3 regions of the Streptomyces sp. RGM 3693 genome follow, and region 1 is predicted to be linked to each of the others. Evidence: riboswitches for the same ligand, from Rfam matches in the RefSeq annotation. Region 1 holds a riboswitch; each other region holds the start of a gene.
What was found. A riboswitch is a leader RNA that binds a small molecule or an ion and turns the genes downstream of it on or off. The one in region 1 is predicted to bind cyclic di-AMP.
Positions count from the first base shown of each region.

Region 2: linked by a shared signal. The riboswitch ahead of ACO0M4_RS22585 (transglycosylase family protein) and the one ahead of ACO0M4_RS04985 (M23 family metallopeptidase) in region 1 are both predicted to bind cyclic di-AMP.
Region 3: linked by a shared signal. The riboswitch ahead of ACO0M4_RS20300 (peptidoglycan DD-metalloendopeptidase family protein) and the one ahead of ACO0M4_RS04985 (M23 family metallopeptidase) in region 1 are both predicted to bind cyclic di-AMP.

Region 1 covers NZ_JBMPPQ010000001.1:1,177,133-1,187,338, forward strand. The annotation lists gene ACO0M4_RS04970 (DNA gyrase/topoisomerase IV subunit A) at 1-2,200, opposite strand, end outside; gene ACO0M4_RS04975 (M16 family metallopeptidase) at 2,527-3,867, shown strand; gene ACO0M4_RS04980 (M16 family metallopeptidase) at 3,906-5,288, shown strand; cyclic di-AMP (ydaO/yuaA leader) riboswitch at 5,598-5,754, shown strand; gene ACO0M4_RS04985 (M23 family metallopeptidase) at 5,767-6,546, shown strand; gene ACO0M4_RS04990 (GntR family transcriptional regulator) at 6,831-7,517, shown strand; gene ACO0M4_RS04995 (HPr family phosphocarrier protein) at 7,970-8,251, opposite strand; gene ACO0M4_RS05000 (GNAT family N-acetyltransferase) at 8,453-10,206, shown strand, end outside.
Region 2 covers NZ_JBMPPQ010000002.1:1,163,257-1,173,462, forward strand. The annotation lists gene ACO0M4_RS22575 (cytochrome P450 family protein) at 1-903, shown strand, start outside; gene ACO0M4_RS22580 (transglycosylase family protein) at 1,158-2,231, shown strand; cyclic di-AMP (ydaO/yuaA leader) riboswitch at 2,492-2,661, shown strand; gene ACO0M4_RS22585 (transglycosylase family protein) at 2,669-3,349, shown strand; gene eno (phosphopyruvate hydratase) at 3,661-4,977, shown strand; gene ACO0M4_RS22595 (FtsB family cell division protein) at 5,232-5,747, shown strand; gene ACO0M4_RS22600 (DUF501 domain-containing protein) at 5,869-6,471, shown strand; gene ACO0M4_RS22605 (exopolyphosphatase) at 6,468-7,409, shown strand; gene ACO0M4_RS22610 (NAD(P)/FAD-dependent oxidoreductase) at 7,881-9,269, shown strand; gene ACO0M4_RS22615 (class I SAM-dependent methyltransferase) at 9,470-10,206, shown strand, end outside.
Region 3 covers NZ_JBMPPQ010000002.1:661,095-671,300, reverse strand. The annotation lists gene ACO0M4_RS20310 (hypothetical protein) at 1-6, shown strand, start outside; gene ACO0M4_RS20305 (aldo/keto reductase) at 94-1,059, opposite strand; gene ACO0M4_RS20300 (peptidoglycan DD-metalloendopeptidase family protein) at 1,162-2,496, opposite strand; cyclic di-AMP (ydaO/yuaA leader) riboswitch at 2,781-2,927, opposite strand; gene ACO0M4_RS20295 (DUF2332 domain-containing protein) at 3,363-4,547, shown strand; gene ACO0M4_RS20290 (PP2C family protein-serine/threonine phosphatase) at 4,674-5,813, opposite strand; gene ACO0M4_RS20285 (LysR family transcriptional regulator) at 6,120-7,028, opposite strand; gene ACO0M4_RS20280 (MFS transporter) at 7,136-8,653, opposite strand; gene ACO0M4_RS20275 (hypothetical protein) at 9,059-9,517, shown strand; tRNA gene ACO0M4_RS20270 (tRNA-Lys) at 9,910-9,982, opposite strand.

The DNA.
Region 1 (10,206 bases):
CCGAGTCGTCCAGGGTGCCGTGCGACCCGGCCACCGTGAACACCATGGCGTCCGCGGCCGGATCGACCACCGCGAAGGCGATCACCTTCGTGCCCTGGCCCAGCTTGATGCCTGCCATACCGCCCGCCGGCCGGCCCTGCGGCCGTACTTGCGACGACGGATAGCGGAGCAGCTGCGCCTCGTCGGTGACGAAGACGAGATCCTCCTCGCCCGTACGCAGCTCCGCCGCGCCCACGATGCGGTCGCCCTCCTTGAGGGTGATGACCTCCAACTCGTCCTTGTTGGACGGGTAGTCGGGCACCACCCGCTTCACGACGCCCTGCTCCGTACCGAGAGCGAGACCCGGTGAGGACTCGTCCAGCGTCGTCAGGCACACCAGCTGCTCGTCGTCCTGGAGGCTCAGGAACTCCGAGATCTGCGCGCCACCGGCGAGGCTGGGCGTCGTGGTGTCCGGAAGCTGCGGCAGGTCGATGACCGACAGGCGCAGCAGCCGCCCGTGGGACGTGACCGCACCCACCTCGCCGCGCGCGGTCGCCGGCACCGTCGAGACGATCACATCGTGCTTGACGCGCTTGGCGTCGGCGTCGAACGCCGTCTCCGCCGTGGTCGTACGCGCCAGCAGGCCCGTGGAGGACAGCAGTACCCGGCACGGGTCGTCGGAGACCTCCAGCGGGACCGCGGCCACCGAGGCGCCCGCGGACTCCAGCAGGACCGTCCGGCGTGGCGTGCCGTACTTCTTGGCGACCGCCGCCAGCTCGCCGGAGACCAGCTTGCGCAGTTCAGCGTCCGACTCCAGGATCCGGGTCAGTTCCGCGATCTCGGACTCCAGCCGGTCGCGCTCCGCCTCCAGTTCGATCCGGTCGAACTTGGTCAGCCGGCGCAGTGGGGTGTCGAGGATGTACTGGGTCTGCACCTCGCTCAGCCCGAACCGCTCCATCAGGCGTTCCTTGGCCTGGGCACTGTTGTCGCTGGAGCGGATCAGACGGATGACCTCGTCGATGTCCACCAGGGCCGTCAGTAGGCCCTCGACCAGGTGGAGCCGGTCGCGCCGCTTGGTACGACGGAACTCGCTGCGCCGGCGCACCACGTCGAAGCGGTGGTCGACATAGACCTCCAGCAGCTCCTTCAGGCCCAGCGTCAGCGGCTGGCCGTCCACCAGGGCGACGTTGTTGATGCCGAAGGACTCTTCCATCGGCGTGAGTTTGTAGAGCTGCTCCAGTACGGCCTCGGGGTGGAAGCCGTTCTTGACCTCGATCACCAGTCGCAGGCCGTGCTGGCGGTCGGTGAGGTCCTTCACGTCCGCGATGCCCTGGAGCTTCTTGGACCCCACCAGATCCTTGATCTTGGAGATGACCTTCTCCGGGCCGACCGCGAAGGGGAGTTCGGTGACGATCAGGCCCTTGCGGCGGGCCGTGACGTTCTCCACCGTGACCGTCGCGCGGATCTTGAACGTGCCGCGGCCCTTCTCGTACGCGTCCCGTACGCCGCTCAGGCCCACGACCCGGCCGCCCGTCGGCAGGTCCGGACCCGGCACGAAGCGCATCAGGGCGTCGAGATCGGCGTTCGGATGCTTGATCAGGTGGCGGGCCGCGGCGATCACCTCGCCGAGGTTGTGCGGCGGCATGTTCGTCGCCATACCGACGGCGATTCCGGACGTCCCGTTGACGAGGAGGTTCGGATACGCGGCAGGGAGGGCGACCGGCTCCTGCTCCTGGCCGTCGTAGTTGGGCGTGAAATCGACGGTGTCCTCTTCGATGGACTCCGTCATCAGGGACGTCGCCGACGCCATCCGGCACTCGGTGTACCGCATCGCGGCGGGCGGATCGTCATTGCCCAGGGAGCCGAAGTTGCCGTGCCCGTCCACCAGCGGCAGCCGCATCGAGAACGGCTGCGCCATGCGGACCAGGGCGTCGTAGATCGACGCGTCGCCGTGCGGGTGGAGCTTACCCATCACCTCACCGACGACCCGGGCGCACTTCACGTACCCGCGGTCGGGTCGCAGGCTCATCTCGTTCATCTGGTACAGGATGCGGCGGTGTACGGGCTTGAGACCGTCGCGGGCGTCCGGCAGGGCGCGGGAGTAGATGACCGAGTACGCGTACTCGAGGAAGGAACCCTGCATCTCGTCGACGACGTCGATGTCGAGGATCCTCTCCTCGAAGTCGTCCGGCGGCGGGGTCTTCGTGCTGCGGCGGGCCATCGCGGCTGCGGCTCCTTCTGCTGCGTCTACTGCCGATGTGTGATCAACGCTGGGGGATCAACGCTATTGGGTCAACGCTTCGGCCCAACGCTGGGACCGACGTTGACCGGCCGGCCGGCGGACCGACCGGCGAGTCTGATGAGTCTGACGCGGACCATTGTGGACCGCCCCACTGACAACGCTCACCACGACTCCCCCCTTCCCGCCCCACCACGGGGCGCGGCGCACGTTCGGGGCCTTCCTCACGGGAACTTCGCCAGATGCCGACGCGGTTGCATACAGTGACAGGACTTCCTCGCAAGCGGATCGAAGGGACGTACATGCCCATGGGTCACACGGCCACAGAAGAAGCCGGCTCCGGCGGCCTGACAGCGACCGAGCACAGGCTGGCCAACGGCCTGCGCGTGGTGCTCTCCGAAGACCACCTGACGCCGGTCGCGGCCGTCTGCCTGTGGTACGACGTCGGCTCGCGCCACGAGGTCAAGGGCCGTACGGGCCTGGCTCACCTCTTCGAGCACCTGATGTTCCAGGGGTCCGGGCAGGTGAAGGGCAACGGCCACTTCGAGCTCGTCCAGGGCGCCGGCGGCTCGCTCAACGGGACCACCAGCTTCGAGCGCACCAACTACTTCGAGACCATGCCCGCCCACGAGCTGGAGCTCGCCCTCTGGCTGGAGGCGGACCGGATGGGCTCGTTGCTGGTCGCACTCGACGAAGAATCCCTGGAGAACCAGCGCGACGTCGTCAAGAACGAGCGCCGCCAGCGCTACGACAACGTCCCCTACGGGACGGCCTTCGAGAAGCTGACGGCGATGGCGTACCCGGACGGCCACCCGTACCACCACACCCCCATCGGATCGATGGCCGACCTCGATGCCGCCTCCCTGGAGGACGCGCGGGCCTTCTTCCGCACCTACTACGCGCCCAACAACGCGGTCCTGTCCATCGTGGGCGACATCGACCCCGAGCAGACGCTGGCCTGGGTGGAGAAGTACTTCGGTTCGATCCCGTCGCACGACGGCAAGCAGCCGCCGCGCGACGGCAGCCTGCCCGAGACCATCGGTGAGCAGATCCGCACCGTCGTGGCGGAGGACGTCCCCTCCCGCGCCCTGATGGCCGCGTATCGCCTCCCGCACGACGGCACCCGTGAGGCGGACGCCGCCGACCTCGCGCTCACCATCCTGGGCGGCGGCGAGTCCTCCCGCCTGTACAACCGTCTGGTGCGGCGCGACCGCAGCGCCGTCGCCGCCGGCTTCGGCCTGCTGCGGCTGGCGGGCGCGCCCTCGTTGGGCTGGCTGGACGTGAAGGCATCCGGTGGCGCGGAGGTGCCCGCCATCGAGGCCGCCGTCGACGAGGAGCTGGCCCGCTTCGCCGAAGTGGGGCCGACGCCCGAGGAGATGGAGCGGGCCCAGGCCCAGCTGGAGCGCGAATGGCTGGACCGGCTCGCCACGGTCAGCGGCCGCGCCGACGAACTGTGCCGCTTCGCCGTCCTGTTCGGCGACCCGCAGCTCGCGCTGACCGCCGTCCAGCGTGTCCTGGAGATCACCCCGCTGGAGGTGCAGGCGGCCGCCAAGGCCCGGCTGCGCCCCGACAACCGCGCCGTGCTCGTCTACGAGCCCACCGCGCAGACCGACGCCGCCGGCACCGAGGAAGAGGAGGCGGCCAAGTGACCGACGCCACCACCCCCGCAGACGCCCCCGTGAGCACCATGGAGTTCCACCCGCAGCCGCGCGGCGGCGCCCCCAAGCCGTGGGCCTTCCCCGCGCCCGAGCGCAGCCAGCTGCCCAATGGGCTGACCCTCCTGACCAGCCACCGCCCCGGCCAGCAGGTCGTCGCCGTGGAGATCAACCTCGTCGCCCCTCTGGAGTCCGAGCCCGAGGGCCTCGACGGCGTCGCCACGATCATGGCCCGTGCCCTGTCCGAGGGCACTGACAAACACACCGCCGAGGAGTTCGCCGCCGAGCTGGAGCGCTGCGGCGCCACTCTGGACGCGCACGCCGACCACCCCGGCGTACGGGTCTCGCTGGAGGTCCCGGCCTCCCGGCTGCCGCGCGCCCTCGGTCTGCTCGCCGACGCGCTGCGCGCCCCCGCCTTCCCGGACAGTGAGGTCGAGCGACTGGTCCGCAACCGCCTCGACGAGATCCCGCACGAGTTGGCCAACCCGGCCCGGCGCGCCGCGATGGCGCTGTCCAAGGAGCTCTTCCCGGTCACCTCCCGGATGTCCCGGCCCCGGCAGGGCACCGAGGAGACCGTCGCGCGGATCGACGCGGCCGCCGTCCGCGCCTTCTACGACACGCACATCCGGCCTGCCACGGGCACCGCCGTCGTCGTCGGTGACTTCACCGGCGTCGACCTGGGCGCGGCGCTGGCCGACACCCTGGGCGCCTGGACGGGCTCCGTCGTCGAGCCGCCGAAGCCGTCCCCGGTCGTCGCCGACGACACCGGCCGTGTGGTGATCGTCGACCGTCCCGGCGCCGTCCAGACACAGCTGCTCATCGGCCGGATCGGCGCCGACCGGCACGACCAGGTGTGGCCCGCCCAGGTGCTCGGCACGTACTGCCTCGGCGGCACCCTCACGTCCCGTCTGGACCGGGTGCTGCGCGAGGAGAAGGGCTACACCTACGGGGTGCGCTCCTTCGGGCAGGTCCTGCGCTCGTCCGCGCCGTCCTCCCCGGAGGGGGCGACCGGCGCCGCCCTGCTCGCCATCAGCGGGTCGGTGGACACCGCGTCCACCGGGCCGGCCCTCCAGGACCTGTGGACGGTGCTGCGCACCCTGGCGGCAGAGGGGCTGACGGACGCCGAGCGCGACGTCGCGGTGCAGAACCTCGTCGGCGTCGCGCCGCTGAAGTACGAGACCGCCGCCGCCGTCGCCGGGACGCTGGCCGACCAGGTGGAGCAGCAGCTCCCGGACGACTACCAGGCGCAGTTGTATGTCCGGCTCGCGGAGACCGGCACGGTCGAGGCGACCGCGGCGGTCGTCAGCGCCTTCCCGGTGGACCGGTTGGTGACGGTCCTGGTGGGTGACGCGGCGCAGATCGCCGAGCCCGTCAAGGCGCTGGGCATCGGCGAGGTGACGGTCGTCAGCGGCTGACCCGTCCACGTGACGTCCAGTCACCCGACGGTTCGTCACTTATTGACGCGTGTCGACAAAGCGGCTCCCGTGGCGGTCACTTGCCACGGGAGCCGCTTTGCGTGCCCGTCCGGTCGGCTGCGTGCCGGGAGTGCGGGACTCCGTGGTGTCGCGTCCGGCGGGCGGCTGGTGCTGCCCGCCCGGTTGCGTCGGTTGCCCGATTCGCGTGTGGCGTACCGCACAAAAGTCCGGTTCTGTTTGCCGATTGAAAGTTGTCCCGTTTAGCGTCGGTCCGGCTGTTCGTCACAAGTCCGCCACAACAGTGGCACCGGACAGTCATCGCCGAGTCCCCGTACGGCGCGAGCCAGGGGAGCCGGGGACCCACCCGTCCCTTGGGGTGAATCGGACCCCTCTCCGGAGGAGTCCGTAGGAGACCTTCCTGCTCCGAACCCGTCAGCTAACCCGGTAGGCGAGAGGGAAGGAAAGGACCAGCCAGTACATGGCGTTCACCCGTGCCACCGGGAAGCACCGCCGTGCGAGCCGCACCGCTCGTACCACCCGTAACCTCGCCGGCATAGCCACCCTCGCGGCCTCTGGTGTCGTCGCCTCCGTGGCGTCGCCCGCGCTGGCCGCCACGGGCGAGTCGGCCCCCCACGACACCGGTCTCCAGCAGTCCGTCGTGATGGGTGACGAGCTCGCCGTCCGGATCGAGGCCCAGGCCGACGCGCAGCAGGCGGCCGCCGAGGCCACCGCGGCCCGGGCGAAGGCCGAGGCCGAGGCCGTCCGGCTGGCCGAGGTGGCGAAGAAGAGGGCCGACGAGGAACGCGCGGCCAAGGTGCGCGCCGCCCGCGAGGCCGAGCGCAAGCGCCTCAACACCTTCGTCGCGCCCGTGACCGGTTCCTACGTCTCCACCGGGTACAAGGCGTCCAGCGGCCTGTGGTCCTCGGGCAGCCACACCGGTATCGACTTCCACGCCGCCTCCGGTACGCCCGTCCACGCCGTGGGCTCGGGCACCGTCGTCGAGGCCGGCTGGGGCGGTGCGTACGGCAACAACATCGTGATCCGGATGAACGACGGTACGTACACCCAATACGGTCACCTTTCGTCTTTCGGGGTGACGGTCGGCCAGACGGTCACCCCGGGCCAGCAGATCGCCCTCTCGGGCAACACCGGCAACACCACGGGACCGCACCTCCACTTCGAGGCCCGGACGGGCCCCGACTACGGCTCGGACATCGACCCGGTCGCTTACCTCCGCGCGCACGGCGTCACCGTCTGACCTGACCGCGATCTCTCCGCCGCAGTACCGTCCCCCGGAACCCCGGCCCGCCACCCCTGGCGCGCCGGGGTTCTGCTGTCCCTATAGGGCCGCCGGTGTCTTCCCGAGGGCATCGGCTTCTCCCCAAGGCCATCGGCGTACCGCCCCACGGTTCCCCTGCCCACCGGCCGAAAAGCGCCGATGAATTCACGACGTCCCGAGGGAAAGTCCGTCCCGGTCGAATAGAGTCGGGGAAAGTCGCCGAGCGGCGACGTTTTCCGGGGATTACGGCGGAGGCACGGACGATGCGAGGTCACATTTCCGCGCACGCGGTGTGTACAGCGATTCGCGACGATATTGTGTCGGGTGTGCTCACGCCGGGAAGCCGGCTGATCGAGGACATTCTCGCCGCGCGGTACGGCGTCTCCCGGGTCCCGGTGCGGGAAGCGCTGCGCACCCTCCAGTCCGAGGGATTCGTGACCACCCGGCACCACGCGGGCGCCTGCGTCGCCGAACTCACCGAACAGGAGGCCGCCGACCTCCTCGACGTCCGCGCCCTCCTGGAGCCGCTGGGCGCCGCCCGTGCGGCCGCCCGCCGCAGCTCCGCCCACCTGAAGGTGTTGCGCGGCCTGGTGCGGCTCGGCCGGGAACGGGCCCGCCACGGCCACCCCGCGGACCTGCGTCAACTGGATGCCTGGTTCCACGAAACGCTCGCCCAGGCGACCGGCAGCCCCAGCCTCACGGCGCTCCTCACCCAGCTGCGGCGCAAGATCGAGTGGGTGTACGTCGTGGAGCCGCCGGCCCGCCCCGCCGATTCGTGGGACGAACACGGCGCCGTACTTGACGCGGTGGCCCGTGGTGACGCGGAACGGGCGCGCGCCCTCATGGCGGCGCACGTCGAGCGGTCGCTGCCCGTGTACCAGCTGCGGCGTGCCGCTCCTGCTGTGAGGGAGGTGAAACGGCCCGTCAACACGGCACGCGCCCGCGCTTAACAATCACCCCGTATACAAAGAGGAGGCGTAGGGGAATTGTTGGTGAGCGGAAGGAATGGCGAGGACGGTGGGAGGGCGAGGCTTGGCGTTCGCGCTCCGTTTCCGGAATCCTGGCGCGATAAATTCACCGGAGAAGGATTCCGGTCGGGGCGATATCCGGGCGAGAGGGAATTCTCGGAGGCGAAAGAGGGCAAGGGGAAATTTTCCGGGCGCGGCTGACCAGAGGTCGCGCGCTATGCCCCGGCGCCCTTTTCTGCGCACTTCCGGATGTCGGTGTGACGCAGGCTCGGGAGATCGCTGCCCGTGACGCCACCGGCGATGGTCCGCGGAGCCAAGGCTCCCGCGATGCCTCCGCAACGAAACGACCCCGCCGCAGCAGCCGGATGTCCCGGTCACCGCGGCAGGGCCGCATCAGGAGAAGTAGTGGACGGGGCGCGCGGCCCCGGCGCTCCTCAGACGGTCTCGGGGAGCTCCTCAAGGCCCTCCGCGACCAGCTTCGCCAGGCGTTCGAGCGCAGCCTCGGCACCCTCAGCGTCGGAGGCCAGCACGATCTCCTCGCCACCCTGGGCGCCCAGGCCCAGGACCGCGAGCATGGACGCGGCGTTGACGGGGTTGCCGCCGGCCTTGGAGATCGTTATCGGGACACCGGAGGCGGTGGCCGCTCGGACGAAGATCGACGCGGGGCGGGCGTGCAGGCCCTCGGCCCAACCGACATTGACGCGACGCTCAGCCATGGTGTTGCCCTTCAAAGTCGTGACTGTTGTCTAGACCATTCTTGCACGCTGTCAGGAGTGGTCCCGAAGCCCTTCGTCCCGGCATTCCGTCCGGGCTTCCGGGCCCCCCTTCCAGGTCCTTGGCCTCGCCGCGGCGAGGCCGGGAAAAACGAGGGTACGCACGTCGAGCCCGTTGTCAGTGCCCCGCCGTACGCTGTCCGCATGCAGACGCCGCCGGATCACGCCTACCCGACCCACTGGGAAGCCGACGTGGTGCTGCGCGACGGCGGTACGGCCCGCATCCGGCCCATCACGCCCGCCGACGCCGAGCGACTGGTCTCCTTCTACGAGCAGGTCTCGGACGAATCGAAGTACTACCGCTTCTTCGCGCCGTATCCGCGCCTGTCCGACCGTGACGTCCACCGGTTCACCCACCACGACTACGTCGACCGGGTCGGCCTGGCCGCCACGGTGGGCGGCGAATTCATCGCCACCGTCCGCTACGACCGGATCGACGAGCGGGGACTGCCCGCCAAGCGCCCCGAGGACGACCAGGCCGAGGTCGCCTTCCTCGTCCAGGACGCCCATCAGGGCCGCGGCGTCGCCTCCGCCCTCCTGGAGCACATCGCCGCCGTCGCCCGCGAGCGCGGCATCCGCCGGTTCGCCGCCGAGGTCCTGCCCGCCAACACCAAGATGATCAAGGTGTTCACGGACGCCGGCTACACCCAGAAGCGCACCTTCGAGGACGGCGTCGTCCGCCTGGAGTTCGACCTCGAACCGACCGAGCAGTCCATGGCCGTGATGCGCGGCCGCGAGCAGCGCGCGGAGGCCCGCTCCGTCCAACGCCTGCTCGCCCCGGGCTCGATCGCCGTCATCGGCACCGGCCGCGCCCTCGGCGGCGTAGGCCGCACGGCCCTGCGCAACATCCTCGACGCCGGCTTCACCGGCCGGGTGCACGCCGTCAACCACGCCTTCCCCGAGGACCTGCGGCGTCTGGAGCCCGAGGGCGTCCCCGTCGCCCGTTCCTTGCGCGAGATCCCCGAGCCGGTCGACCTGGCAGTGATCGCCGTCCCCCCGGCCGGCGTGCCCGACGTCGTCCGCGACTGCGGCGAACACGGCGTCCAAGGGGTGCTGGTCCTCTCCTCCGGTTACGCCGAGGCCGGCACCGACGGCCGCGAGCGACAGCGCGCCCTGCTCCGCCAAGCCCGCTCCTACGGCATGCGCCTGATCGGGCCCAACGCCTTCGGGCTGATCAACACCACTCCCGACGCCCGGCTGAACGCCTCCCTCGCTCCCCAGATGCCCGGCGCCGGCCGGATCGGCCTGTTCACCCAGTCCGGAGCGATCGGCATCGCACTGCTCAGCGGACTGCACGAGCGCGGCCCCGGCGACGGCGGCATCGCCGGCATCTCCACCTTCGTCTCCGCCGGCAACCGCGCCGACGTCTCCGGCAACGACCTCCTCCAGTACTGGTACGACGACCCGCACACCGACGTCGCGATCCTCTACCTGGAGTCCATCGGCAACCCCCGGAAATTCGCCCGGCTGGCCCGCCGCACCGCCGCCGTGAAACCCGTGGTGGTCGCCAAGGGGGCCCGGCACCACGGCACCGCCCCCCTGGGCCACGCCGTCCCCACCGTCCGGGTCCCCGACAGCACCGTCGCCGCCCTGATGCGCCAGGCCGGCGTGATCCGCGTCGACACCGTCACCGAACTCATCGACGCCGGGCTGGTGCTGGCCTCCCAGCCGCTACCGGCCGGCCCGCGCGTCGCCATCCTGGGCAACTCCGAATCGTTGGCCCTGCTGGCCTACGACGCCTGCCTCACCGAAGGACTGCGCCCGCAGCGCCCCCACGTACTGCCCTCCGCGGCGATCCCCGAGGACTTCCGCGCCGCGCTCGCCGCCGCGCTCGCCGGGCCCGGCTGCGACGCCGTCGTCGTCACCGCCATCCCGTGGGTGGCCGAGGAGGACGCCGC
Region 2 (10,206 bases), on a different contig from region 1:
CGGGTCGCCGCGTTCGCCCCGCGGATACAGGAGCTGACCGACCAGTTGATTGACAGCTTCGTGCAGCGGGGGAGCGCCGACCTCATCCACGAGTTCGCGTTCCCGCTGCCGATCTACGCGATCTGCGATCTGCTCGGCGTCCCGCCCGAGGACCAGGACGACTTCCGCGACTGGGCGGGCATGATGATCCGGCACGGCGGCGGGCCGCGCGGCGGGGTTGCCCGGTCCGTGAAGAAGATGCGGGCGTATCTGGCGGAGCTGATCCACCGCAAGCGCGGCGACCTCGGGGACGACCTGATCTCCGGGCTGATCCGGGCCTCCGACCACGGCGAGCACCTCACGGAGAACGAGGCCGCCGCCATGTGCTTCGTGTTGCTGTTCGCCGGATTCGAGACCACGGTCAACCTGATCGGCAACGGCACCTACGCGCTGCTCCGTCACCCCGCCCAGCGCGAACTCCTCCAGAAGTCGATCGCGGCCGGCGACACCGAACTGCTCGGCACCGCCGTCGAGGAACTGCTCCGCTACGACGGGCCCGTGGAGCTGGCTACCTGGCGGTACGCGACCCGGGAGCTGACGCTGGGCGGGCAGCGGATCGCCGCTGGGGACCCGGTCCTGGTGGTGCTGGCCGCCGCCGACCGCGATCCGGCGCGGTTCGACGAGCCGGACGTGCTCGACCTCACCCGGCGTGACAACCCGCACTTGGGATACGGGCACGGCATCCACTACTGCCTCGGCGCGCCGCTGGCCCGACTCGAAGGGCAGACCGCCCTGGCGACCCTGCTGACCCGACTCCCGGACCTCCGACTTGCGGCGGAACCGGACGATTTGCGCTGGCGCGGCGGGCTCATCATGCGCGGACTGCGCACCCTGCCGGTGGAGTTCACGCCCGAACCGTCCTGACCAGGGACCACTCCATAGTTGACGGTCAGTCAGCTATGTGACCATTGCGTGATCTCCGCTACACCGACTTGTGACTGCCCGTAACCCCGGCTACCTTTCCACCGACGATCGGGGCCGGCCCCGGGCTGCCGCCCGGTACCTCGCCGACACCGGTCCGACAACTCAACCGCCGCGCGAAAGGCAACCGCATGCGTTCCGGGAACGGCCGGCATCGTCGCCCCCGACAAGCACCGGCCATCTTTGTCACGGCAGGAGTGACCGGCGCGGGCCTGGCCCTGCCGCTGTTCACCGCGGGCGGCGCCCAGGCGGCCGACGCGCCGACCTGGGACCGCGTCGCGCAGTGCGAGAGCGGCGGGGTGTGGAGCTCCGCCACCGGCAACGGCTTCTACGGCGGCCTCCAGCTCACCCAGGAGATGTGGGACGACTACGGCGGCTCCGCCTACGCCTCCCGCCCCGACCTCGCCAGCCGCGCCCAGCAGATAGCCGTGGGCGAGGCGATCCTCGACGACCGCGGCCCGGACGCCTTCCCCAGCTGCGCGGTGCACGCCGGCCTGACCAAGGGCGGCCGCAAGCCCGCCGTCGACCCGGGCCCCACCAGCCGTCCGACGCCGCGCCCGTCCCACGGCCACACCGGCACCGGCGACCCCTCCGACTCCGACCCGACCGGGGACGCCTCCGGCTCGAAGGGGGACCAGGGCGAGGCCGGCCCGGCCACCAAGACCCCCGAGCCGTCCGGCAGTGATGCCGGCCGTGATTCCGGCGGCGATTCCGGCAGCGATTCCGGCGGTGGGTCCGGCGGCGACACCGGTACGGATGCCGGCACCGGCACCGGCTCTGGTTCCGACTCCGGCACCGACGCCCCGGACGCACCCCCGGCGACCCCGGGGCCGACGGACTCCCCGTCTGCGTCCCCCGCCCCGTCCGGCTCCGGAGCGCCCACCGGGTCCCCGTCCGGGACGCCGTCCACCTCCCCGTCCGACCCGGCTTCCCCGGCCCCGTCCGGCTCCACCGAGCCCGGTGACCCCGCCACGCCGCCCGCCACCGGCAAGCACCGCGGTGCGCCGGACGGTGGCGCGGACGCCGGGGACGACCGGGACGGCGGCAGCGGCCGGCACGCCTCCCGCGGCGGGGAGGCGCCCCGCACGCCCCCGGCGGACAGCGGCAGCTACCGCGTACGCCCGGGTGACAACCTGTCAGCGATCGCCGACAGTCATGACCTGCCGGGCGGCTGGCCTGCGCTCTACCACCGCAACCAGGACCTCATCGGCTCCGATGCGGACCTCATCCACCCCGGTCAGCTGCTCGATCTCGGGCGGACACAGGGGTAGTTACCGGCGGTTCGCTCGCTTTCGTAGCGTTTCGTAAAAGTGAGATATGGCTCTCGTTGCGGGGGATGGGGTGGATCCCGTCCCCCGTTTCCATACCGGGGTCGACCTGCGGAAATGCCCACCCTGATGATCAAAAACGGTCAACTTGGTTCAGAAGATGGGGTTTGAACACCAACAGGGTTACTGCTTACGGTCAGGACCGCTCGCCAAAGCGGGCCCTCCGATCGCACGCCGAGTCCTGCCGGCGGTCTGAGGACAACGACGCGCAAGCGCCGAAGGCAGGAGCGGGGGACCCAAGGTAAGTGCCGACCCCGCCCGTGAAAACGGGTCAGTCGGCTTGGGGTGAAGTCGCGTGTGCAGCACACGCGGCCGGGCAGCTCACACGGCCCGAACCCGACAGCTCACCTCGTAGGCGTCGGTGAGGAAACGAACGAACGATGCTGATCAACAAGGGCAAGCACCGCCGCAGCTCCAAGGCCGTCCGCGTCGCCACCCTGGCCGGTGTCGCCGGCGCAGCCGTCGCCGTCCCGCTGATGGGCGCCACCTCCGCTTCCGCCGCCTCCGTCGCCACCTGGGACAAGGTCGCCCAGTGCGAGTCCGGCGGCAACTGGTCGATCAACACCGGTAACGGCTACTACGGTGGCCTGCAGTTCTCGAACTCCAGCTGGGCCGCCGCCGGTGGCACCCAGTACGCGGCCCGCGCCGACCTGGCCACCAAGTCCCAGCAGATCGCCGCCGCCGAGAAGCTCCTCGCCCTCCAGGGCCCGGGTGCCTGGACCTGCGCCGGAGCCGGCAACCTGACCGCTGGTGGCCCGGCCGCCAACGTCGACACCTCCGGTGCCACCGTCAAGAAGAGCCAGGGCGCCTCCGAGGCCCGCAAGCAGACCCAGGGCACCACCAAGAAGTCCGCCCCGGTCCGCGAGAAGGTCGAGAAGGCCCAGCCGGCCCCGCAGCACTCGCACCGCTCCGGTGACACCTACACCGTCAAGTCCGGCGACACCCTCGCCAAGATCGCCAAGGCGCACGGCACCAACTGGAAGGCGCTCTACGCCGCCAACAAGTCCGTCGTCGGTGGCAACCCCAACCTCATCTTCCCGGGCCAGAAGCTCAGCATCTGAGCCGTCCCGGTTGCCCCAGAGAGCTGCCCCGCCGCGGCGCGTACCCCCGAGCGCGCCACGGCGGGGCTTCTCCGTTCCCCGGCCCGGATGCCGCGCCGCGGCCCGTCCACCTGCCCCGCGCCGCCCCGGCAGGCACACGCCCCTGACGTGCACCGTTTCCCGATGCCCCGGGCGGCCGGGCGCGGCGTTCCCCGCATAGCGAACATCGCGTGGAAACCTCCCGTGAACTGGGCTTTTGGGCAGCTTGTTGGGTAATTCCGTCCCACGGAGCGGGCCACAGGCGAGCGGATCCGCCCGGGGCCGTTAGGCTCATGCCGAGACCTCCAGACACCCATGAAGGAGACAACGTGCCGTCCATCGACGTCGTCGTAGCCCGCGAAATTCTCGACTCGCGAGGTAATCCCACGGTCGAGGTCGAGGTCGGCCTCGACGACGGCAGCACCGGCCGTGCCGCTGTTCCGTCCGGCGCCTCGACCGGCGCCTTCGAGGCCGTCGAGCTGCGGGACGGTGACCCCAACCGCTACCTCGGCAAGGGCGTGGAGAAGGCGGTCCTCGCCGTCATCGAGCAGATCGGCCCGGAGCTGGTCGGCTACGACGCGACCGAGCAGCGGTTGATCGACCAGGCGATGTTCGACCTGGACGCCACCGAGAACAAGGGCTCGCTGGGCGCCAACGCCATCCTCGGCGTCTCCCTCGCCGTCGCGCACGCCGCCTCCGAGGCCAGCGACCTGCCGCTGTTCCGCTACCTCGGTGGCCCGAACGCGCACGTCCTGCCCGTCCCGATGATGAACATCCTGAACGGCGGCTCGCACGCCGACTCCAACGTGGACATCCAGGAGTTCATGATCGCGCCGATCGGTGCGGAGTCCTTCTCCGAGGCGCTGCGCTGGGGCGCCGAGGTCTACCACACCCTCAAGAAGGTCCTGAAGGCCAAGGGCCTGGCCACCGGCCTCGGCGACGAGGGCGGCTTCGCCCCCAACCTGGGCTCCAACCGCGAGGCCCTCGACCTGATCCTTGAGGCCATCAAGGAAGCCGGCTACGCCCCCGGCCAGGACATCGCGCTCGCGCTGGACGTCGCCGCCTCCGAGTTCTACAAGGACGGCAAGTACCAGTTCGAGGGCAAGGAGCGCTCGGCCGCCGAGATGACCGAGTACTACGAGGAGCTGGTGGCGGCCTACCCGCTGGTCTCCATCGAGGACCCGCTGTTCGAGGACGACTGGGCCGGCTGGAAGGTCATCACCGACAAGCTCGGCGCCAAGGTGCAGCTGGTCGGCGACGACCTGTTCGTCACCAACCCCGAGCGCCTGGCCCGCGGCATCGAGGAGGGCTCCGCCAACGCCCTGCTGGTGAAGGTCAACCAGATCGGTTCGCTGACCGAGACCCTGGACGCCGTCGAGCTGGCCCAGCGCAACGGCTTCAAGTGCATGATGTCGCACCGATCCGGTGAGACCGAGGACGTCACCATCGCCGACCTCGCCGTCGCCACCAACTGCGGCCAGATCAAGACCGGCGCCCCGGCCCGCTCCGAGCGCGTCGCCAAGTACAACCAGCTGCTGCGCATCGAGGAGATCCTCGACGACGCCGCGGTGTACGCCGGTCGTAGCGCCTTCCCCCGCTTCAAGGGCTGACACCCTAAAGCCCGGCGTGCAGCGCTTCACGGGCTGAGCACCACCCCCGCCGTCGGCGCCCCGCGCGCCGCACGGCAGCACCACCGCACCGTCCGACTGCGCTCCCGAGGACTCGACCGAGGACTCGACGGGGGAGCAACGCGGAGGTGAAGCGCACCGTCCCCGGCGCCGGTCCCGTACCGTTGCCGGGGACGTACGTCATGATGGTCGCCGTGACGACGTCGGGACGGAAGCTGAAGGGGAGGCGAGGCGACGTGCCCGCGGACCGGTTCTCCACCGCGACCCGGCTCAAGGCGCTCGGCGAACAGGCCGCCGCCCGCGTCTACCGCGCCAAGCGGCGGCCCCGCCGCAACCGCCTCACCGGCCGCGCCGCCCTGCTGGCGCTGGTGATGTGCTCGCTGGTGGTCGCCCTCGCCTACCCGATAAGGCAGTACATCTCCCAGCGCTCGGACATCTCCGACCAGCGCCGCAAGGCCCAGGACGCCGCCGCCGCGCTCGACCGGCTGCGCGACGAGAAGGCCCGCTGGCAGGACCCGGCCTACGTCCAGCAGCAGGCCCGCCGACATCTGCACTACGTCATGCCGGGCGAGACCGGGTACATCGTCCAGGACGGCTCCGGTGTCCGCGCGGCACCCAAGGCGGCCAAGGCGGCCCAGCTCCCCTGGTACGACAAGCTCTGGGAATCCGTAGACGCGGCTGACACGGCCGGCACGGCTCACGCCGCTGGTACGGCCGACGCGGCCGGCACCGCCGTCGCGGACAAGCGGTAGCCCGCACCGGCCGGTACCGGCGAGACTGTACGGGCGGGTCCGCACGCGGCCCTACGGGTCGCCACCGGCTGCCCGCCGTCCGCTACCCGCCCAGCCCCTCCGCCATCCACCGAAAGCGCACATGGACACCGCCCCGCCCCAGACTGAGCCCACCGAGCCCACCGCCGCGGACATCGCCGCCTTCAAGGACCAGCTCGGCCGCCCGCCGCGCGGCCTGCGCGCCATCGCGCACCGCTGCCCGTGCGGGCAGCCGGACGTCGTGGAGACCGCGCCGCGCCTGGAGGACGGCACCCCCTTCCCCACGCTCTACTACCTCACCTGCCCGCGCGCCGCGTCCGCGATCGGCACGCTGGAGGCCAACGGCGTGATGAAGGAGATGACCGAGCGGCTGGCGAACGACCCGGAACTGGCCGCCGCCTACCGCGCGGCCCACGAGGACTACATCCGCCGGCGGGACGCCATCGAGGTGCTCCAGGGCTTCCCGAGCGCGGGCGGGATGCCCGACCGGGTCAAGTGCCTGCACGTGCTCGTCGGCCACTCGTTGGCCGCCGGCCCGGGCGTCAACCCGCTCGGCGACGAGGCCCTGGCGATGCTCCCCGAGTGGTGGCGCAAGGGCCCCTGCGTGACGCCTTGTGCGGAGGGCGGCCCGAGCCCCGCGCACACCTCCGAAACCCAGCGGAACGCCGCCGAAGGCGCTGACGGTCCCGAAGGAGACGCCAAGTGAAGCGGGTCGCCGCCATCGACTGCGGTACCAACTCCATCCGCCTGCTGGTCGCCGATCTCGACCCGGAGACCGGTGAACTGAAGGACCTGGACCGCCGGATGGAGATCGTCCGGCTGGGCCAGGGCGTGGACCGGACGGGGCGGCTGGCGCCCGAGGCGCTGGAACGCACCTTCGCGGCCTGCCGGGAGTACGCCGCGGTGATCAAGGGGCTGGGCGCGGAGCGGCTGCGGTTCGTGGCGACGTCCGCCTCCCGGGACGCGGAGAACCGCGACGTGTTCGTCCGCGGGGTGATGGACATCCTGGGCGTCGAGCCCGAGGTGATCAGCGGTGACCAGGAGGCGGAGTTCTCCTTCATCGGCGCCACCAAGGAGCTCACCGGCCACCCGCACATCGAACTCCCCTACCTCGTCGTGGACATCGGCGGCGGCTCGACCGAGTTCGTGCTCGGCGAGGAGACGGTCCGGGCGGCCCGCTCGGTCGACGTCGGCTGCGTCCGGATGACCGAGCGCCACCTCCTCCACGACGGCGAGGTCTCCGACCCGCCCACGCCGGGGCAGATCGCCGCCATCAAGGCCGACATCGCCGCGGCCCTGGACCGCGTCGAGGAGACCGTCCCGCTGACCGAGGCCGCCACGCTGGTCGGCCTGGCCGGCTCGGTGACCACCGTCGCCGCGGTCGCGCTCGGCCTGGACCACTACGAGTCCGCGGCCATCCACCACTCCCGGATGTCCCGGGCCACGGTCGCCGAGATCACCGAGCGGCTGCTGACCTCCACCCACGCCGAGCGCGCGGCGATCCCCGTCATGCACCCCGGCCGGGTCGACGTCATCGGCGCCGGCGCCCTCGTGCTGCTGTCGATCATGGAGCGGGTCGGCGCCGATGAGGTCGTGGTCAGCGAACACGACATTCTGGACGGAATCGCCTGGAGCATCGCCTGACCGGTGTGCCGGTCAGGCGCTCGGAGGCGGCGCCGCAACCGCCGCCCGCACCGCGGTTCTTGAGTGGGCGCGGCGCCGTCCGGGCGCGTTTTCGGGGCCCTGGAGGGGTCTCGGAAGGGCGCCCGGAAAGAAAGTTCGTGAAATCCTTCACATGAAAAACCCGCCTCTCGGGCGAACTATCGGGCCACTCGTCCCTCATTCGAAGGTCCTAGGACTCATCTGCCCGAGAATTGCGGGGTCTACGGTGGGTCTCCGCCGTGTTACGACAGTGCCCTCCAGGGGCCTGGTACAGCCGCTCAGAGGGGGACAAGCCCTGATCAACAGGGGTATCCAACGTGTCGCGTTATACCGTGGTTCCCCGATCGCGCTATGGCGTCGGTCACGAAGCCGGCGGAGTGTAGCAGATGCCTCCCTCATTCTTGTGAAGGGGCTCACGAGCGACCCCCCATGTGGGGGTGGATACTCGATTGCATGAGCACCACGGAGCGTCCCAGGATCCTCGTTGTAGGCGGTGGGTACGTTGGCCTGTACGCGGCGCGCCGCATCCTGAAGAAGATGCGGTACGGCGAGGCGACCGTCACGGTCGTCGACCCTCGCTCGTACATGACGTACCAGCCCTTCCTCCCTGAAGCTGCGGCCGGCAGCATCTCCCCCCGTCACGTTGTGGTCCCGCTGCGGCGCGTGCTGCCCAAGGCGGAGGTCCTCACCGGCCGGGTGACCACCATCGATCAGGACCGCAAGGTCGCCACCATCGCCCCGCTCGTGGGCGATGCGTATGAGCTGCCCTTCGACTACCTGGTCGTCGCGATGGGCGCGGTCTCCCGTACCTTCCCGATCCCCGGCCTGGCCGAGAACGGCATCGGTATGAAGGGCGTGGAGGAGGCCATCGGCCTGCGCAACCACGTCCTGGAGCAGCTGGACAAGGCCGACTCCACGACCGACGAGGAGGTCCGCCGCAAGGCGTTGACCTTCGTCTTCGTCGGCGGTGGCTTCGCCGGTGCGGAGACCGTCGGCGAGGTCGAGGACATGGCTCGCGACGCCGCGAAGTACTACAAGAACGTCAAGCGCGAGGACATGCGCTTCCTGCTGGTCGACGTCGCGGACAAGATCCTCCCCGAGGTCGGTCCGAAGCTCGGCGCCTACGGCAAGGAGCACCTGGAGTCCCGGGGTATCGAGATCTACCTCAAGACCGGCATGGACTCCTGCGTCGACGGCCACGTCATGCTCAACAACGGCCTTGAGGTGCTGTCCAACACCATCGTGTGGACCGCCGGCGTCAAGCCGAACCCGGCGCTCTCCCGCTTCGGTCTGCCGCTGGGTCCGCGCGGCCACATCGACGCCGAGCCCACCCTTCAGGTCAAGGGCACCGACTACATCTGGGCGGCCGGCGACAACGCCCAGGTCCCCGACCTGGTCGGCCGCAAGAACGGCAACGAGAACGCCTGGTGCCCGCCGAACGCGCAGCACGCGCTGCGGCAGGCCAGGGTCCTCGGCGACAACGTGGTCTCCGGTATGCGGGGCTTCCCGCAGAAGGAGTACAGCCACGCCAACAAGGGCGCGGTGGCGGGCCTCGGCCTCCACAAGGGCGTCGCGATGATCGTCATGGGCAAGATGAAGATCAAGCTCAAGGGCCGTCTCGCCTGGTACATGCACCGCGCGTACCACGGCATGGCGATGCCGACATTCAACCGCAAGATCCGGGTCTTCGCCGACTGGACGCTGGCCACCTTCCTCAAGCGCGAGGTGGTCTCGCTCGGCGCCATGGAGAACCCCCGCGAGGAGTTCTACGAGGCCGCCAAGCCGGCCCCCGCGCCGGCCGCAGCGGCCGACGGAGGCAAGCCGAAGGCCAAGGCTTCCTGAATCATCGGTCGGGTACTCCGACCAGCCCGAAGGGCGTCCGCCATCCGTGGGGCGGGCGCCCTTCGGCGTGCTCGGGTGTGGCCGAAAGTGCACGGTGTGTTGTTCTCTGTCAGGCGAACGGGACTATCGGGGCGCCCACTTGGCGTTTACGTGGTGGGTGAAACTTCTTTGCCCGACTCGTCAAGACGGAGGTGTGCGACATGGCCGGTGCCGCTGGACGGCTCACCAAGCTCGCCGAGGAGGTGCTGGGAGACCCGCTCCCGGTGCGGATCCGTGCCTGGGACCGTAGCGAGTCCGGCCCGCCGGGGGCCCCCACGCTGGTCATCCGCAATCGCCGGGCGCTGCGGCGACTGCTGTTCAAACCAGGCGAACTGGGCCTGGCCCGGGCCTGGGTGGCCGGCGACATCGACGTCGACGGGGACCTCTACGAGGCGCTGGACCTGCTCGCCGAGATGATCTGGGAGCGCGGCAGTGCCGCCCCCAATCCGCCGCGCGCCGCCGTGCTGCGCGCCCTGGCCCGTCCCGAGGTCCGGGCCGCCGCCAAGGAACTGCTCTCCCTGGGCGGCCTGCCCGTACCGCCCGCGCCGCCCGCCGAGGAGGCCCGCCCGCGCCGCGGGGCGCTGCACTCCCTGCTCCGCGACCGGCAGGCCATCAGCCACCACTACGACGTCGGCAACGACTTCTACGCGCTGGTGCTCGGCCCGTCCATGGTCTACTCCTGCGCCTACTGGGAGCCCGATGCGGAAGCGGCCGACGGCGTCGCCACCCTGGAGGACGCCCAGCGCGACAAGCTCGACCTGATCTGCCGCAAGCTCGGTCTGAAGGAGGGGCAGCGGCTGCTGGACGTGGGCTGCGGTTGGGGCTCGATGGTGCTGCACGCGGCCCGCGAGTTCGGCGTCCGGGCGGTCGGCATCACCCTCTCCGAGGAGCAGGCCAC
Region 3 (10,206 bases), on a different contig from region 1:
GGGTGAGGCCGGGCCGGCGGACCGACCGCCGAGGGGTGTCCTGACACCGTTGCGGTGTGCGGGGACCGTAGGGCCCCCGCACACCGGGCTGCGTCAGGCGGATGCCTCCGTGAGGAGGGCCACTTCGACGTCGGTGAGGGCGAGTTCGGTGACGGCCAGCAGGGCCGGGAGCTGGGTCAGGGTGCGGGCGCTGGCGATGGGGGCCGCCACGGTGGGCTGGGCGGCGAGCCAGGCGATGGCGACGGTGGACACCTCGGCGTCGTGGGCCGCGGCGACGGTGTCGAGGGCCTGAAGGACGCGGCGGCCGCGGTCGGTCTCCAGGTACTTGGCGGCCTTCCCGGTGCGGGCGCTGTCGATGCTGCCGCCCGGGCGGTACTTGCCGGTCAGGAAGCCGGAGGCGAGGGCGTAGTACGGGACCGCGGCGATGCCGTTGCGGGCGGCCACGTCGGCGAGTTCGCCCTCGTAGGTGTCGCGGGAGACCAGGTTGTAGTGCGGCTGGACGGCGACGTAGCGGGCCACGCCCTCGCGGTCGGAGAAGTCCAGCGACTCCTGTAGGCGCTGCGCGGAGATGTTGGACGCGGCGATCTCCCGGACCTTACCCGCCCGGACGAGGTCGTCGAGGGCGGTCAGGAACTCGCTCACCTCGACCGATTCGTCGTCGTAGTGGGTGTAGTAGAGGTCGATGTAGTCCGTACGGAGGCGGCTCAGGGAGAGGTCGACGGCGGTCTTGATGGTGGCGGCGGACAGGCCCTTGAGGTCGTGCTGGGCGCCGACCTTGGTGGCGATCACGACGTCGTCGCGGTTGCCGCGGGCCGCCAGCCAGTTGCCGATGACGGTTTCGGACTCACCGCCCTTGTTGCCGGGCACCCAGTAGGAGTAGGCGTCGGCGGTGTCGATGAAGTTTCCGCCGCCGGCCACGTAGGCGTCGAGGACGGCGAAGGATTCGGCCTCGTCGGCGGTCCAGCCGAAGACGTTGCCTCCGAGGCAGAGCGGGGAGACGGACAGCGAACCGAGCGACTTGGGAGTGGGGGCTGAGCTCTGGGCGTGTGTCACGTTCATGATCGGTAACAACGTTGGCACAGCGGGAGTTGTTCCCCGCGGCCGAGACCGGCGGCGCTCCCCGGCGGCTGCCCACGGGGCGTGGGCAGCCGGCCGGATCGATCAGACGGTGACCCCGTGGCCGCGCAGCCAGGGCAGCGGATCCGTCGGCGCGCCGGCGCCCGGGCGAACCTCCAGGTGGAGGTGCGGAGCGGTGGCGCTCCCGGTGGCGCCGACGCGACCGATGACGTCGCCCGTGTGGACCCGGCCCGTCGTCTTGACCATCGAGGACAGGTGGCAGAACCAGAGCTCCGTGCCGTCGTCGAGGGTGAGGACGATGCGGTAGCCGTAGCCGCCGGCCCAGCCCGCCTGGGTGATGGTCCCGTCGTGAACTGCCATGACCAGCGTGCCCGTTGGGGCCGTGAAGTCCTGGCCGGTGTGGTCCGCGGCCCAGGGGTCGCCGGCCTTCCCGAAGCCGGCGGTGAGGGTGTACGAGGAGACTGGGGCGACGAAGGGCTTCGCCGCGTCGGTGGGCCGGTCGGCCTGCGGCGCCGGACGGGCTTCCGGCGCCGTGCGAGGCGCGGCTTCCGGCGTCGCCTGGGGCGCGGCTTCCACCCCTGCCTGAGGCTCGGCTGCCGATCCAGCTTCCGATCCGGCTTCCGATTCAGCTTCCGATCCGGCTGCCGGCTGCGTCGCCGTCGCCGTTTCCGCCGCTGTCGCCGGCTTCTCCTCGCCCGCCGCGGCCCGCTCCGCGGTCCCCTGCTGGGCGCCCGTGTCGTGGGTCACCTGGGGGACGGCGGTCTGCTCCGCGGCGCCCGGCCGGCCGTCGGCCTGCTGGAGGATGCGGTGGCGCAGCGCCTCGGCCGCGCCCTGCGCGCCGTCACCAGGGGCGGCACCGGCCTGGGAGAGGGGTGCGGAGGGGCTGGAGGGGGCGGAGACCGCCGAAGTGGCGGCCGTGGCGGCGGCCGTCGGGGCGTGCGCGACACCGCCGCCGGCGGCCAACGGGCTGGTGCCGGGGCGGGACGCGGCGTCCTGGTGCGCGCCGGCGGCGTCATCGACCAGCCCACCGGGGTCGGGCATCGATATCGGCACCGGCGGCCGGTCCTCGGCCGCGGCCACCCCGCTCGCGCCGACCGCCGCGATCACGCCGACGCCCAGCACCGTGCCGCCGCGCGCCAGACCACCGCCGCGCTGCTTGGCCACCCGGTGCTTGCCGCGGACCGAGCGGGCCGCCCCGTCGCCGACACCCAACTCGTCGACCGGGGACCCCTCCACGTCGGCGCCCTCACCATCGACGCCCTCGCCTTCGAGGCCGAGCGCCGGCTCCCCACCGGGCAGCGAGCCCGCCACCGGCACGCCCGGGGACGGCACGCCCGGGGACGGCGCCCCCTGGGGCAGCGGGTCCGGGACCAGCAGGTCGTGGGAGAACGCGCCCTGGTGCGGACGCCGGTCGAACAACTCCCCGTAGGACGGCTGGACTTGAGCCGAGTCAACGGGAGCACCGACACCAGTGGGAGCAGTGGGAGCAGTGGGAGCACCGACACCAGCGGGAGAACCAGCAGCGATGGGATCACTAACAGCAGTGGGAACGCTGGCAGCGGTGGGAACAGCGAGGCCGGTGGGACCACCGAGCCCGGCGGGGCCGCCGAAGCCGACCGAGCCGCCGAAGTCGGCGGGGCCACCAAGGCCGTACGCGGACGGAGCATGGGGGGCGGGCCTATTGGACGCCACGGGGGCGCACTCCTTTCCTTCCTTCTCGCCTACCGGGTTAGCTGACGGGTTCGGAGCAGGAAGGTCTCCTACGAGCGCCCCCTGGCGAGAGGCGCCCGATTCACCCCAAGAGGGTGGTTCCCCGGTTCCCTCGACTCAATTCCCAGCAATTCCAGGCGGATCCGACAGGCCCCTCGGAACCGGTCGATCCGGGCGACTCGACTCGGGTCGAGGACACGGATCGGGGACACCGGTCGCGCCGCGCGAACAGCCGGCTCGGGAGGGTGGCTCAAGGGTCGTTCTGGACGTGCGGGAGCAGCGCGTACGGGATTCGGCGTCGGCGCGCGGTGCCGCCACTGGCGACGGCTGGGACGACCGCGCTCCGTTATCGGACAGTAATAGAGACGGTGCGGGAAATCCAAGCGTTCCCACGAATCCACGGGGGTTCCGCAAGCCCCCCGAGGAAGCTCTGGCATGGACTTTTACCCCCAGCCCGGCCGCAAACAGGGCGAGTTGGCACCGTCCCGTCAAACGATCTCGTGATGATTGTGCGTGAGTCGTTATGCGGAGGGACGCCCCGCAGTTACAGAACGTGAGGAGGATAACGTCGCCTCATGGTCGTCAACGTCGCGAACACCGGAAACGCCGGGAACACCGTCAACAACCCACGGGAAGTGGCGGATCGGTACCGGGAGTTCTCCTGGCAACAGGCGCGGGGACAGTCCGACGCGCACGAGGAACTGTCCGCCCGGATCAGCCAGGACGACGAGTTCTGCGAACTGCTGGCGGGTTCGCTGCCGGCCGGCAACAAGCAGCAGCCGAACCTGCTGCTCGCCGCGGTGCGCTACCTCGACGGTCCGCACGCGGAGTTGGGCCCGCGCGGTGAGGCGGCGTACGGGCGTTGGCGCGAGTGGACGGTCCGGCACTGGGACGAGGTCCGCGCGGTGATCATGCGACGCTCCACCCAGACCAATGAACCGGCCCGCTGCGCCACCTTGCTGCCGCTGCTGGCCCCTCTGCCGCAGCCGCTGGCCCTCCTGGAGGTCGGGGCGTCGGCGGGGCTGTGCCTGCACCCGGACCGGTACCGCTACCGGTACGTCCAGGAGGGCCACCACGCGAGCCACGGGGACCACGGGAGCCACGGGAGCCACGGGAGCCACGGGAGCCATGGGAGCCACGGTGCGCCCGTCGAGGGCGGTGCCCCGGACGGCCCGGTCACCTTCACCTGCCGCACCAGCGGGGTCGCACCCGGGGGCGACGACGGCCCGGCGGTGCTGCCCGGCGAGCTGCCCGAGATCGTCTGGCGCGGCGGCATCGACCTGGATCCGCTCGACCCGGTCGGAGAACCGGACGACCTCCGCTGGCTGCGCGCCCTCGTATGGCCCGGTGACGAGGCCCGTACGGCGCGGCTCTCGGCGGCCGTCGAGGCGGTGTCGACGTCGCCCCGCCCCACTCTGGTGCGCGGTGACCTGATCGACGAGCTGCCGGCGCTGGCCGCCCAGGCACCGCCCGAGGCGACGCTCGTCGTCTTCCAGAGCGCGGTGCTGACCTACCTTCCGCCGGCCCGGCGCGAGGAGTTCGCCCGGCTCGTCCGGTCGCTGCTGGCCGAGCGGGACGGCGGGGGGCACTGGATCTCCCAGGAGCACCACAGCGTGCTGCCGTGGATCACCGCGCCGGAGCACCGTTCCCTCGGGCCGGCGGACGCGATGCTGCTGACCCTCGCCGTGGACGAGCGTCCGGTCGCCCTGACGGGCCCGCACGGCCAGAGCGTGCACTGGCTGCGGCCGCCGCTGCCGTAGCGCGGGCCGGTCCCACCCCGACCGGCCCTGGGGCCGGCCGGGGACGTGCCCCCCGTTCCCGCCCCGTCCGTGAGGACTGCGGGCTACCCACCCCACCCCGTGCCGTCCCGAAGGCCAGCCCGCCGGCTACGCCTCCAAGGGCCGCTGGACCGCCAGCAACGCCATGTCGTCCGCGGGTCCCCCACCGGTGTGCCGGGCAACGTCCTCGACCACCACGTCCAACAGGTCACCGGGCCCGCTGTACTGGCTGCCACGCAGCCGGGCGCACGGGTCGTAGAACCGGCCGGCCCGGTCGCGGGCCTCGGTCACCCCGTCGGTGAACAGGAGCAGCAGCGCCCCGGCCGGGAAGAACGTCTCGTCCGCGCGGTCCGGCCAGCCCGCCACGTCGCTCAGGCCCAGCGGCAGCGCGGCGGTGGACGGGGTCAACTCCCGTAGGCCGCCGTCCGGGGTGAGCAGCAGAGGGGGCGGGTGGCCGCGGTTCAGGAGGCGGAGCACGGACTGGTTCCCGGCGGGTACCTCCGCCAGGACGGCCGTGGTGAAGCCCTCGTGGTGGTCGAGACCCGCGCGGCGCCCGCCCTCCCGTTTGATCGCCCGTTCCAGCCGGCCCGCCACCGCCTCCAGGGTGGCCTCCTGTTCCGCCGCCTCCCGAAAGGCGCCGATCACGACGACCGCGGCCTCCACGGCTTCCAGCCCCTTGCCCCGTACATCGCCGACGATCATCCGCACGCCGTGCGGGGAGTCCTGGATGGCGTGCAGGTCGCCGCCGATGCGAGCCCCGGCCCGGGCGCCCACGTAGCGCGCGGCGACCGCGAGACCGGCCAAGGTGTCGGGCGGCGCCGGCAGCACGGCCCGTTGGGCGGCCTCCGAGACGTCCCGTACGGAGGCGAGCCGGGCGTCGCTGCGCCGGACGACCCGGTTGATCCCGAGCGCCAGCAGGGCCACCACGATGACCGTGATCGCCTCGGTGGCGGACTGGTAGTAGTCCTCGACCCCGTGGTACGTGGCGAGAAGGATTTCGGTGACGGTGGCGGCCACGGCTGTGCCGGCGGTGGCTCGTAGGGAGTACAGCGGGGCCGCGACCAAAGGGGCGGCGGAGAGGAACGGGGCCGCGGTGTACCGGGGCGGCGTGGCGAGGTCGAAGAGCGCGCCGACGACGATCAGGACGGCGGGGAGCCAGCGCGCCAGCCGGCGACCGAGCGCGGACATCGCGGCGCGGCGCGCCCGCCGTTCCTCCTCGCCCGTGCGGTTCCCGCCGCCTCGCACCATCCGCACCGGCCTCTTCCCACTCCGCCCGCCCGGGTGGCACCCGGTACGGGTCCGGCACCGCCGCGCTCCGCCCGCACTCCCCGTTCCGACCCCGGCCCACCGGGCCGCCCTCGTTGGCGAACCGATCGATCCCGTTGCGTTGGTCATGCCGCATCCGACCGGCGCAGTGTTTCCGACCGTCACGCTGCTTCCGACCGTCACACTGCTTCCGGCCGTCACGCCGTTTCAAGGCTTGCCGCCACGGCGCCGGCCGGCGAGTCCTCCTGCGCCGAACGGGGTAGGAGCAGGCTGGGGCCGCCCCACCCCCTACGGGTTCCCCCCACCGGGCTCCCGCACCGTCCCCCGCCCCCCGCCCTCGCACTGATGGACCGTGGCCTGCGCGTGGGCGAGGAAGCGCCGGGTCAGCGGATGCCCGTGGTGCCGCGGAAAGACGAGCTGCAACGGCATCAGGGGCGCGTCGGGGATCGCCACGAAGGAGATGAACGGGTGCACCCGTTGCCGGCCGATGGACTCCGGTACGACCCCGATGCCCCGGTTCCCGGCCACCGCCTCCAGCCACTCGTCGAAGTTCCCGCACCGGGCGGCGATTTCCGGCCGTTCCTCCGGCGGCCAGTCCGACCCGTCCGTCGTCCCGCTGACCTCGTTCAGCACCAACGGCATACGGGCCAGCTCCCGCCAACCGACCTCGTCCCGCGCGGCGAGCGGTGACCGCACCGATACGGCGGCGACCCGCCGCTCGTGCAGCAGCGTCACGGCCGTCAGGCCCGGCACGGTGATGTTCCCGCGCAGGATCGCGATATCGACCTCGCCGCTGTCCACCCCCGCCAGGGCCGCGTCCCGTCGGAAGACCCGCGCCCCGACCCCGGTCTCCGCCTCGAACCGCTCGATGGCGGCCTGCGGCCAGGTGGCCGGAAATCCCCAGGCGAAGCCGATACGGAAGAGGGGCACGTCCGGCGCCGGGAGGAGGGCCGCCTCCAAACGGGGCAGCAACCCGCGGAGTTCGTCGTACAGCCGCTCGCCGGCCGGGGTGAGCGTGACCTGCCGGGTGGTGCGCTCCAGGAGGCGGTAGCCGAGCAGTTCCTCCAGGCGGCGGATGGTGCGGCTGACCGTGGGCTGGGAGAGGCCGAGGCGGTCGGCCGCCCGGGTGAAGTGACGCTCCTCGGCGAGGGCCAGGTAGCAGCGGAGGTGGTGCAGCTCGATGCCCGGTATCGCCATGATCGGCATCCTAGGCGGCCCCGCCCCGGCCCCACCGGGAGCGGTGGGCACCGCCCGCCCCCACCGCTCCCGCGCGCCTCAGCGGGCCCCCACCGCTCCCCCGCACCTCACGCGGCCACCGCGCCCCCGCCCTCCTCGCTACGCACCCCGCCCGACGTCCCGCGCCGCCCCCGCATCCCGACCCAGATCACCAGGAACGCGGCCCCGGCCACCGCGCACAGCAGCCACATCGCCGCCTGGTTGCCCTGCAGGAACAGTTCCCCGGAGAGCGCCTCGACGCCGCGCCCGTCCAGCCCGGTGTGCGCGCGCAGCAGCCCGACCCCGGCCCCGGGATCGGCCACGGCCCGCGACACCCACTCCCCACCCGGCAGGCCGCGCGCGGCGAGTGCCGCGTCCAGCGCGTCCCGCGCCGACCAGCGGTAGACCGCCATCCCCACCGCCAACCCGATCGCCCCGCCCAGGTTGTGGAAGGTCCACGACGAGCCGACCGCCATCCCGGCCAGCCGCTCCGGTACGGCCGACAGCGCGGCCACGGTGGCCGGTCCGAGGACGAACGCCCAGCCGATCCCCATCAGCGCGAACGCCGCCACCACGAAGGCGACCGGGCGGTCCCGGGTGAACTGCGCCTGCAACGCCGCCGACAGGGCGAACGCCACGAACCCCACACAGAGCAGCAGCCGCGGCCGGAACCGGTCCACCAGCCGCCCCACCACGGGCGACAGCACCGCCATCACCGCCGTGCACGGCAGCAGCATCAGTCCGCTCGCGGTGCCCCCGTAATGCCGCACGGACACCAGGTACAGCGGCATCAGGAAGAACGCCAGGCAGTAGAAGAACGCCAGCGAGAAATCGGCGGTGAGCGCGCCGAGGAAGGTGCGGTTCCCGAACAGCCGGAAATCGACGAGAGGCGCCGCCACCTTCCGCTCCACGACACAGAACGCCCCGACACCGACCATTCCCGCGCCCAGCAGACCCAGAATGCGACCGGACGTCCACCCCCACGAATCCCCCAACGTGAGAGCGAGAATGAGCGCGGGCAGGGAGAGGCTGATCAGCGTCAGCCCCGGCCAGTCCGGCTTTCCGACATCCGCGGCCCGGCCCCGCGATTCCCGTACCGCGGAAAAGCACACCGCCAACCCGATAACGGTCAGCGGCACGTTCAGCCAGAACACCCAGCGCCAGTTCAGCCCGCCGACGATGAATCCGCCCAGCATCGGCCCGAGCGCCAGCCCGAGTCCGTTGACGCCGTAGAGCGCCCCGATGGCCTTGCCGCGGTGCGCCGGCGGGAAGGTGTCCGAGACCAGGGCGCCGGTGCTGGTGTAGAGCACGGCGCAGGCGGCCCCCTGGACGAAGCGGCAGAGGATCAGCGTCCGTACGTCCGGCGCGCATCCGGCCGCCAGCGAGGCGACCCCGAAGACCGCGGTCCCGATGTACAGCACCCGCCGCCGGCCGTGCTGATCGGCCAGCCGTCCCATGGTCACCATGAACATCGACAGCGCAACGATGAAGACATTGACGATCAGCTGGAGTTCAGTGACCGTGGCCCCCATATCCCGCTGAATGGCCGGCGCCGCGGTATTGACGATGGTGAGGTCGATACAGCCGAGGAAACTGATGAGGCTCAACCCGGCGAATGCCCGCCACCGGCGACCCGCCCCGTCCCCACGCCCACTCCCTTTACCGGCGGGCCGTGCACTCCGCACTTCCCCACCACTTGCACGCGCAGCAGAATTCACGCACTCGGTCGTCAAGATTCCCCTCCTCGGGCCGACGGACAACGTCCACGCCGTTCCTCCGTCATTCACCAATGACGCTAGGTACGGCATCCGGCCCGAACAAATAGCCGCCCCGCCCTCCTCATACGCACCACGCATGAATCAGCGGCCGGCCCCACCCGACGGCTCGACGGCTCGACGGTCCACCGCGGGCGTTAGTGGGGCGTTAGCCGTACGACGAGAGAGCATCAGCAGCGGCCGGCAGTCTTGTTCTCACGCACCCGGAACACCACGTCGAGACAACGGGGGAAGAACATGTCGCACCGCACCGCACTCCACCACGCCCGCAAGGCCGCCGCCGCCGCGGTGATCGCCGTCGCCGCCTTCGGGCTCACCGCCTGCCAGGGCGGCGGCCCCAACGCCTCGCCCACATCCGCCTCCGCGAGCGCCCAGCAGTCCACCGGCTCCACGGCCAAGACCCCCCAGGGCTCCACCAAGAGCACGCCCTCGAAGACCTCCAAGAAGCCCGGAGTGCGCTGCACGGACCAGATCAACTACGCCGGAGACCCCAGGTCCAACGCCGACATCAACACCATCGGCGACAAGACCGGCCACTGCCCCACCCCGGAAAAGAGCGGCGCACCCTCGAACACCCCCAAGAAGCCCGGAATGCGCTGCACCGACCAGATCAACTACGCCGGAGACCCCAGGTCCAACGCCGACATCAACACCATCGGCGACAAGACCGGCCACTGCCCCACAGTCCAGCACTAGTGAGTTCGTGCGGTATCCGTCCGCTCCAACGGCAGGCCGGCGGCGGGATGCCCTGCGCCGCCCTGCCGATCAGGTGGCGTGCCCCGCGCCGAGGGCCGGCACCCGGCACGTGAGGGCGAGGCGGGGCACCACCAGGGCCCTCGCCCGGCAGGACAGCGCACGCCGCGCCCGCTCCCGCGCCGATCACCTTCGTGATCCACACCACGTCGCCACCCCGGGACCACCACGCGGCTGATTCCCCGCCCCCGCCCGGTATCTGACACGGCGCCGGCCACGCCGACCCCTCACGCATCGCGCACGCAGCCGGCCGGAAAAGCGAAGCGCCCCGGCCGGTGCATTCCGGTCGAGGCGCTGAACCGCAGGTCAGACGGCCTGTCCTGCGAGGGATTCGGTGGGCCATCAGGGGCTCGAACCCTGAACCAATGGATTAAAAGTCCACTGCTCTGCCAATTGAGCTAATGGCCCGCACCGAGCAGCATAGCCGGAGGACGCGCCGCAGCCCGAAGGCATTAGGGATCTGGCCGATCCACGGCGTGCCGCAGCCCTGCTCCGCCGGCCACGATTGCCCAGCTACGGCCGTACGCCGCGCCCCTACGAGACGCCCACGGCCACCGCGCGCCCGACCGGCCACACGCCCCACAACGCACCGCACCGCACGCCGACGCCCCCGCCCGCAACGCGCCCGCGGC